One region of the Serratia aquatilis genome, then DNA from elsewhere that is predicted to be linked to it. Evidence: predicted binding sites of a transcription regulator. Region 1 holds the regulator's gene; each other region holds the start of a gene.

Region 1 (2,205 bases):
TTTTTGCAAAATTGACACCACATCGATAGCACTGCAGCCACCCACAGACATCAGTACCATTTCCATCGGACTTGGCGCTTTCTCCCCCGCGTTACCATCCATCAATACCTGGTGACCAGAAGCGGACTCACCCATAAATGTCAGCCCTTCTACCCACTTGACTCTTGCCTGCATTTTGTACTCTCCGGTTTATTTCTGAAAAACAAAGTACGCTTTCGCATAGAAACTGGCAACGGAACCTGATGCTAATCATGCTGAAGCGAGACAACACAAGACACTCGCCTCACTCTGTGCTACAAACAAAGCCGCAATAACTCTTTCCAGGTCACCGATTTCAGGGAAATGTCCAAGGAAAGGCCCCTATATTGGCATGTTAACAGAATGTAGCTTGCAGCACTCCACGCAAGTCAATATGCTAGAACATAAGCGTATTTCTATAACACGCCTCAAAACCTGTTGATAGCCACTAATAATAAACCAGGCTAGAAGCACGTTTTACAGGGAACTCTGACCCCTGTGATACAAGGCAGCGATTACAACAGAGGATAACAGCGAATGGTTCTCGGCAAACCGCAAACAGACCCGACTCTTGAATGGTTCCTGTCTCATTGCCATATCCACAAATATCCATCGAAGAGTACGCTGATTCACCAAGGTGAAAAAGCCGAAACGCTTTACTACATCGTAAAAGGTTCCGTCGCGGTGCTGATTAAGGATGAAGAAGGCAAAGAGATGATCCTGTCCTACCTTAACCAGGGGGATTTCATCGGCGAGCTCGGATTATTTGAAGAAGGCCAGGAGCGAAGCGCCTGGGTGAGAGCAAAAACAGCCTGTGAAGTGGCTGAAATTTCCTACAAGAAATTCCGCCAACTGATCCAGGTGAACCCGGATATTCTGATGCGCCTGTCCGCACAGATGGCAAACCGTCTACAAGTCACTTCAGAGAAAGTGGGTAACCTCGCCTTCCTTGACGTTACTGGCCGCATCGCACAGACCTTGCTGAATCTGGCAAAACAACCTGATGCCATGACCCACCCTGATGGTATGCAGATCAAAATTACCCGCCAGGAAATTGGCCAAATCGTCGGTTGCTCGCGTGAAACCGTCGGTCGTATTCTGAAAATGCTCGAAGACCAAAACCTGATTTCCGCTCACGGCAAAACTATTGTCGTATACGGTACACGTTAATCCTTGAAAACACGGCGCTACAAGGCGCCGTGTCTTTAGCTGCTGAATAGCAAACCATGTGGCGTCGCCTGATCTACCACCCTGAAGTCAATTACGCACTGCGACAAACACTGGTGCTTTGCCTACCCGTGGTTTTTGGATTGCTGATTAGCAACCTGCAGTTAGGGTTACTGTTCTCGCTGGTTCCCGCCTGTTGCAATATTGCTGGGCTAGATACCCCCCACAAACGCTTCTTCAAACGTCTGATCGTTGGTGGTTCGTTGTTCGCCCTCAGCAGTATTTTGCTGCAGCAGGCGCTGCTGTGGCATATTCCGTTGCCTTTACTGATGCTGGGAATGGCATTGTTACTCGGTGTCAGCGGTGAAATCAGCCCACTGCACGCGCGTCTGTTGCCCGCCGCCCTTGTCGCCGCCATCTTCTCACTCAGTATGGCGGGCAGTGTACCCATATGGCATACCCCCTTGCTGTATATCGTAGGCACGGCGTGGTACGGGTTGTTCACCTGGTTCTGGTTCAAGCTGTGGAAAGAGCAGCCGATGCGTGAATCCCTCAGCCAACTCTATATCCAGTTGGCCGACTATCTAGAAGCCAAATACTCACTGCTGACTCAGCACACCGATCCGGAAACCGCTCTACCGCCTTTATTGAAACGCCAACAACAGGTGATGGATCTGATCAGCCTGTTATACCAGCAACTCAACTTCCTGCCCCATGCCAGTAATGTCGAGCAAAAGCGTTTGCAGCGCAGATTCCAGGTCGCGCTCGATCTGCAGGAACACATTACCGTCAGCCTGCACCAGCCGGAAGAGGTACAAAAACTGGTTGAGCAAAGTCAGGCCGAAGCGATTATCCGCCGCAATGCGCAAGTTATCGCAGCGCGCCTGCGCGAAGTGGCTGGCGACATTCTTTATCATCGACGTTCCAAACGCTTTGGTATGAAGAACGAGCTGGCTGCATTGGAAAAAGTCGCCACACAACATGCTGATAAGCCGGTCGGGCAATTCTGCTATTACCACT
Region 2 (2,205 bases), 1.6 Mb from region 1:
CAGCAGACGGCTGGAGTTTGGGCCATGCGCAGGCAGCGATACTTCCGGGAAGTTGACCGCAGAAAGCGTAGAACCGTTATCGGAGTACTTGGCCAGTTTCCCAGCCACTTCATCACCGATATTCTCCTGCGCTTCCTCAGTTGAGCCACCGATATGCGGCGTCAACAGCACGTTGTCGAATTCACACAGCGGAGATTCGAATGGATCGCTATTGGTTGCCGGTTCTTCAGGGAAGACGTCGATAGCCGCACCGGCCACATGATTGCTGGCCAGAGCGTCACACAGAGCAGGGATATCCACCACGGTACCACGCGAAGCATTGATCAGAATCGCTCCCGGTTTCATCAGTGCCAGTTCTTCCGCACCGATCATATTTTTGGTCGATGGCGTTTCCGGCACGTGCAGTGTGACAACATCGCTCATATTGAGCAGGTCAGACAAGTGGCGTACCTGTTGCGCGTTCCCCAATGGCAGCTTGTTCTCGATATCATAGAAGAACACTTTCATACCCAGGCCTTCGGCCAGGATACCGAGCTGAGTACCGATATGGCCGTAACCGATGATCCCCAGTTTCTTGCCGCGTGCTTCGTAGGAGCCCACAGCCAGTTTCTGCCACTGGCCACGGTGCGCCTTGGCGTTAGCCATTGGGATACCACGCAGCATCAGCAGCAGTTCACCCAGCACCATTTCAGCAACGGATCGGGTATTGGAGAACGGGGCATTAAACACAGGGATGCCGCGTTTGGTTGCTGCTTTCAAATCAACCTGGTTGGTGCCGATACAGAAACACCCCACTGCCACTAACTTCTCTGCGGCAGCAAAAACCTCTTCGGACAGATGCGTACGCGAACGTAGGCCGACGAAGTGTGCATCACGGATGGATGCCTTTAGCGATTCGGTGTCTAACGCACCTTTATGATATTCAATATTGGTATATCCGGCAGCGCGCAGGTTATCTACCGTGCTCTGATGAACCCCTTCAACCAACAGGAACTTAATCCTGTCTTTCTCCAAAGATACTTTTGCCATTTACCCGACCCTATATTCAGACTTCAGAAGTGGCTGTTATCCCAATTACCTTTCGCATTGCGGCATGGTTAACCTAAGCGCGAAATCGACAGCACGTTGTCCAACATAACAAAAATAACGCGCCCGGCAATACAAACGATTGCTTGCCTTTCAGCACAAGGCTCAGCGTTACCGGTCGTTTCTGGTGGAAAATACTATTGGGAAGGAGTTCAGCAGGAGCTTAATGGAGGTAATTAACAATATGTGACATATGTCACCAAAATAGATGGTTTTAAGAAAAGATGCTTTAAACCAAAAAGCCAAACGCCCAGAGCTTAAACATGCTGCCCCTCTTGGGTATACGTCTTATCGGGCATCAGACAAGACATATTTTCCACCTGCTGGCGGGGCAGAGATATTTTCTGTCAGGTTTATACTCATCATACTTCAAGCTGCATGGGTGTTGGCTGAGACCGACTACATGCAACTCGAATTATTTAGAGTACAGCGCTTACTTAACCACTTTAACGCCGTCTGGCGTTCCGACCAGCGCAACGTCCGCACCACGGTTGGCAAATAGGCCAACGGTAACCACACCGGCAATCCCGTTAATCTGGTTTTCCAATGCAACCGCATCAAGAATGTTCAGATTGAACACATCCAGGATCACGTTGCCATTGTCGGTCAGCACGTTCTGGCGATACTCAGGCAAACCACCCAGCTTAACCAATTCACGCGCCACATAGGAACGAGCCATTGGGATCACTTCCACCGGCAGTGGGAATTTGCCCAGAACATCAACCTGCTTGGTTGAATCAACAATGCAGATAAACTGGCGAGCAATCGCCGCGATGACTTTTTCGCGAGTCAGGGCTGCGCCACCACCTTTGATCATTTGCATATGGCCGTTGATCTCGTCAGCGCCATCCACGTAGATATCCAATGAATCCACTTCATTGCTATCAAAAACGTGGATCCCCAGGCTTTTCAGCTTGGCCGTCGAGGCATCTGAGCTTGATACCGCTCCTTCGATCTGGTGTTTGATCGAAGCCAGTGCGTCGATAAAGTGCGCGGCGGTAGAACCGGTACCTACCCCAACGATAGTGCCTGGTTTCACGTAATCCAATGCAGCCCAGCCTACCGCTTTTTTCAGTTCATCCTGAGTCATGATATGTTCATTGCCTTTGTACGAAAACG
Region 3 (2,205 bases), 1.5 Mb from region 1:
TTTCGTTGGTGTCCTGAATGTTGCGCAGGTAGATATGCTTGTCATTGTCGTTCTTGAAATCCTGATACTGGCGGTATGCACGTTCCACCTGTTCTTCAATGGTTTCCACCGCTTCCGGCAGCAGGCCGTGCAGGTTGAAGTGGCTGCGCTCATCTTCGGTGAAGGCGCTACCTTTATTCAACAGTGGAAACTCCAGCAGGATTGGGCCGGCATAAGGAATGTACAGAGGGCGTTTGCTTTCGTATTCAAGTTCCATCAGTTTTACTCTTAAACGTATCGGCTAATTTTTATAAAACAGGCAGGTCGGTAGATCCTAAAACATCAGGAAAATATATACAGCAATTGTTTTTCAATGGAGAGGGGAAAATAGGGGAATTCCAATCAATTCATTGTTCAGGAGAGTGTTTGAGGGCGATAAGCAAGGTAGCGGAGCAGGTAAGGCTCCGCCTGAGGGTTCAGAAAGTAAACCGCTGGATATCCTGACAGCCCAGAGCTTCAAGCGTGGCCCGCGTGGCATCCCACTGCGTCAGGATAGCGCCTTCCGCTTCAGCCAACACAGCGCGGCGGATTTTCTGACAATCGCCACCTGAGATATTCATCAGCACCAGCGCAGCCTGCAGCGGCGGCAAGCTAGGGTTGAATGCGGCATTTTCCGCATAGCGACCAGCGTAAATCGTACCATCTTCGCCTTCCAAAGCTACGCCGCTGTGGGCTTTGCTGTAAGGGGCATGACTGCGGTTGGCTGCATCCAGGGCGGCTTTGGCCAGTTCATCTTCCAGGGCCAGTTGGAAACCATGGTCGACCGGGTCCATCAGCAACTGGTTGATTTCCAGATCTTGCGGCCCGAAGGAATAGGGTAGGTAATCCCCAAGCGTGGCCTGTGCTCTGGTCGGCAGGTTAATCAATAGCGCAGTGCCAGTGTTGAGTTCGTTCATAAACTGGCGGCAGTGGCCGCAAGGCGTGTAGTTGACGGTCACCGAAACCAGTCTGGTTTCACCGCGCAGCCAAGCATGGGTAACAGCGCACTGTTCAGCATGTACCGTTTGCTGCATTGGCGCGCCACTGAATTCCATATTGGCACCGAAGTAGAGATTACCACTGGTGCCACGGGCAATAGCGCCGACGTGAAACTGAGAAATTGGCGTTAACGAGCAGGCAGCCGCCAAAGGCAGCAGGGCAAATGCCAGACCATTGTCGTCTAACCCGCAGCGTTGCTTGATCGTTTCTACTTGGTCTGCTTCAAGCACGGCCCGAAAATCAGGCGCAGCCAGATAGGGCAACAGGGCTGATTGCAAGGTTGCTGGCAGTTCGCTATATGCAGTGTGAAAGCGCGGGTGCATAGGAAGTCTCTCTACAAGTTAACGGGGTAACATTCTAGGCAGCCTGCTGATAATAAAGTGTGATAAATGTCTAATTTTTGATGAAATTCATGTAATGAAACTCGACAATAAGCGACATAAAACAAATTTTAAAACCTAAACCCTCAGCCAAACAGTAGCAGCAATAGTGGGAACAGGAAGGGGGCAATCAGTGATGTGATGATCCCACAGATCACCAGTGCCAAGGAACTGAACGCGCCTTCCTGATAGTCCAACTCTGCGCTGCGTGCGGTGCCGAGAGCGTGTGATGCGGTTCCGATTGCCAAGCCTCGCGAAGATTTGGTGCTGATCCCCAACAGGTTGAGCAGTGAATGCCCGAAAACAGCGCCCATAATTCCGACAAAAATCACGCAGACCGCGCTGATTGCTGGAATGCCGCCGATGGAGTCGGCTACCGCCATCGCGATCGGCGTCGTGACGGATTTAGGCATAATCGACGCGGCAATATCCGGTTTCGCCCCCATCAGCAGTGCCAAGGCGCCACCGCTGATCATCGCGGTTATGCTGCCGATAAAACAGACGGTAATAATCGACTTCCAGCGAGCGCGGATCTGATGCATCTGTTCATAAAGCGGAAAGGCGAGGGCGACAACTGCGGGTTGCAGCAGGTCATTGAGGATTTTACTGCCCTGAAAGTAGTCCTCATAAGGAGTCGCGGTCAGTAACAGCAAAGGAATAATTACCGCCATTGAAACCAGCAATGGATTCAGTAATGGCGTGTTCAACCGTTGCGCTAGCCAGCGTGCCGCGAAGAAAACCACCAGCGTCAGAGGAAGCGACCACCAGATAGTGTTCATCATTTATTTTCCTCCTGGGTTTTGGTTTT

The links. Region 1 encodes CRP, which controls carbon source genes, mostly activating them, when cyclic AMP is high. Its sites were predicted from a motif close to ATGTGANNNNNNTCACAT; they were not measured.
Region 2: the regulator CRP is predicted to act here: its motif matches at 1,271-1,288, upstream of serA (phosphoglycerate dehydrogenase).
Region 3: the regulator CRP is predicted to act here: its motif matches at 1,398-1,415, upstream of cdd (cytidine deaminase).

The regions. Positions count from the first base shown of each region.
Region 1 is NZ_CP173186.1:5,000,711-5,002,915, forward strand. Features, by position in the region: gene SAQUA_RS22815 (OsmC family protein) at 1-174, opposite strand, end outside; gene crp (cAMP-activated global transcriptional regulator CRP) at 556-1,188, shown strand; gene SAQUA_RS22825 (YccS/YhfK family putative transporter) at 1,245-2,205, shown strand, end outside.
Region 2 is NZ_CP173186.1:1,192,617-1,194,821, reverse strand. Features, by position in the region: gene serA (phosphoglycerate dehydrogenase) at 1-1,029, opposite strand, end outside; gene rpiA (ribose-5-phosphate isomerase RpiA) at 1,520-2,176, opposite strand.
Region 3 is NZ_CP173186.1:3,456,504-3,458,708, reverse strand. Features, by position in the region: gene SAQUA_RS15645 (NAD-dependent malic enzyme) at 1-256, opposite strand, end outside; gene cdd (cytidine deaminase) at 456-1,340, opposite strand; gene SAQUA_RS15635 (CidB/LrgB family autolysis modulator) at 1,484-2,179, opposite strand; gene SAQUA_RS15630 (CidA/LrgA family protein) at 2,176-2,205, opposite strand, start outside.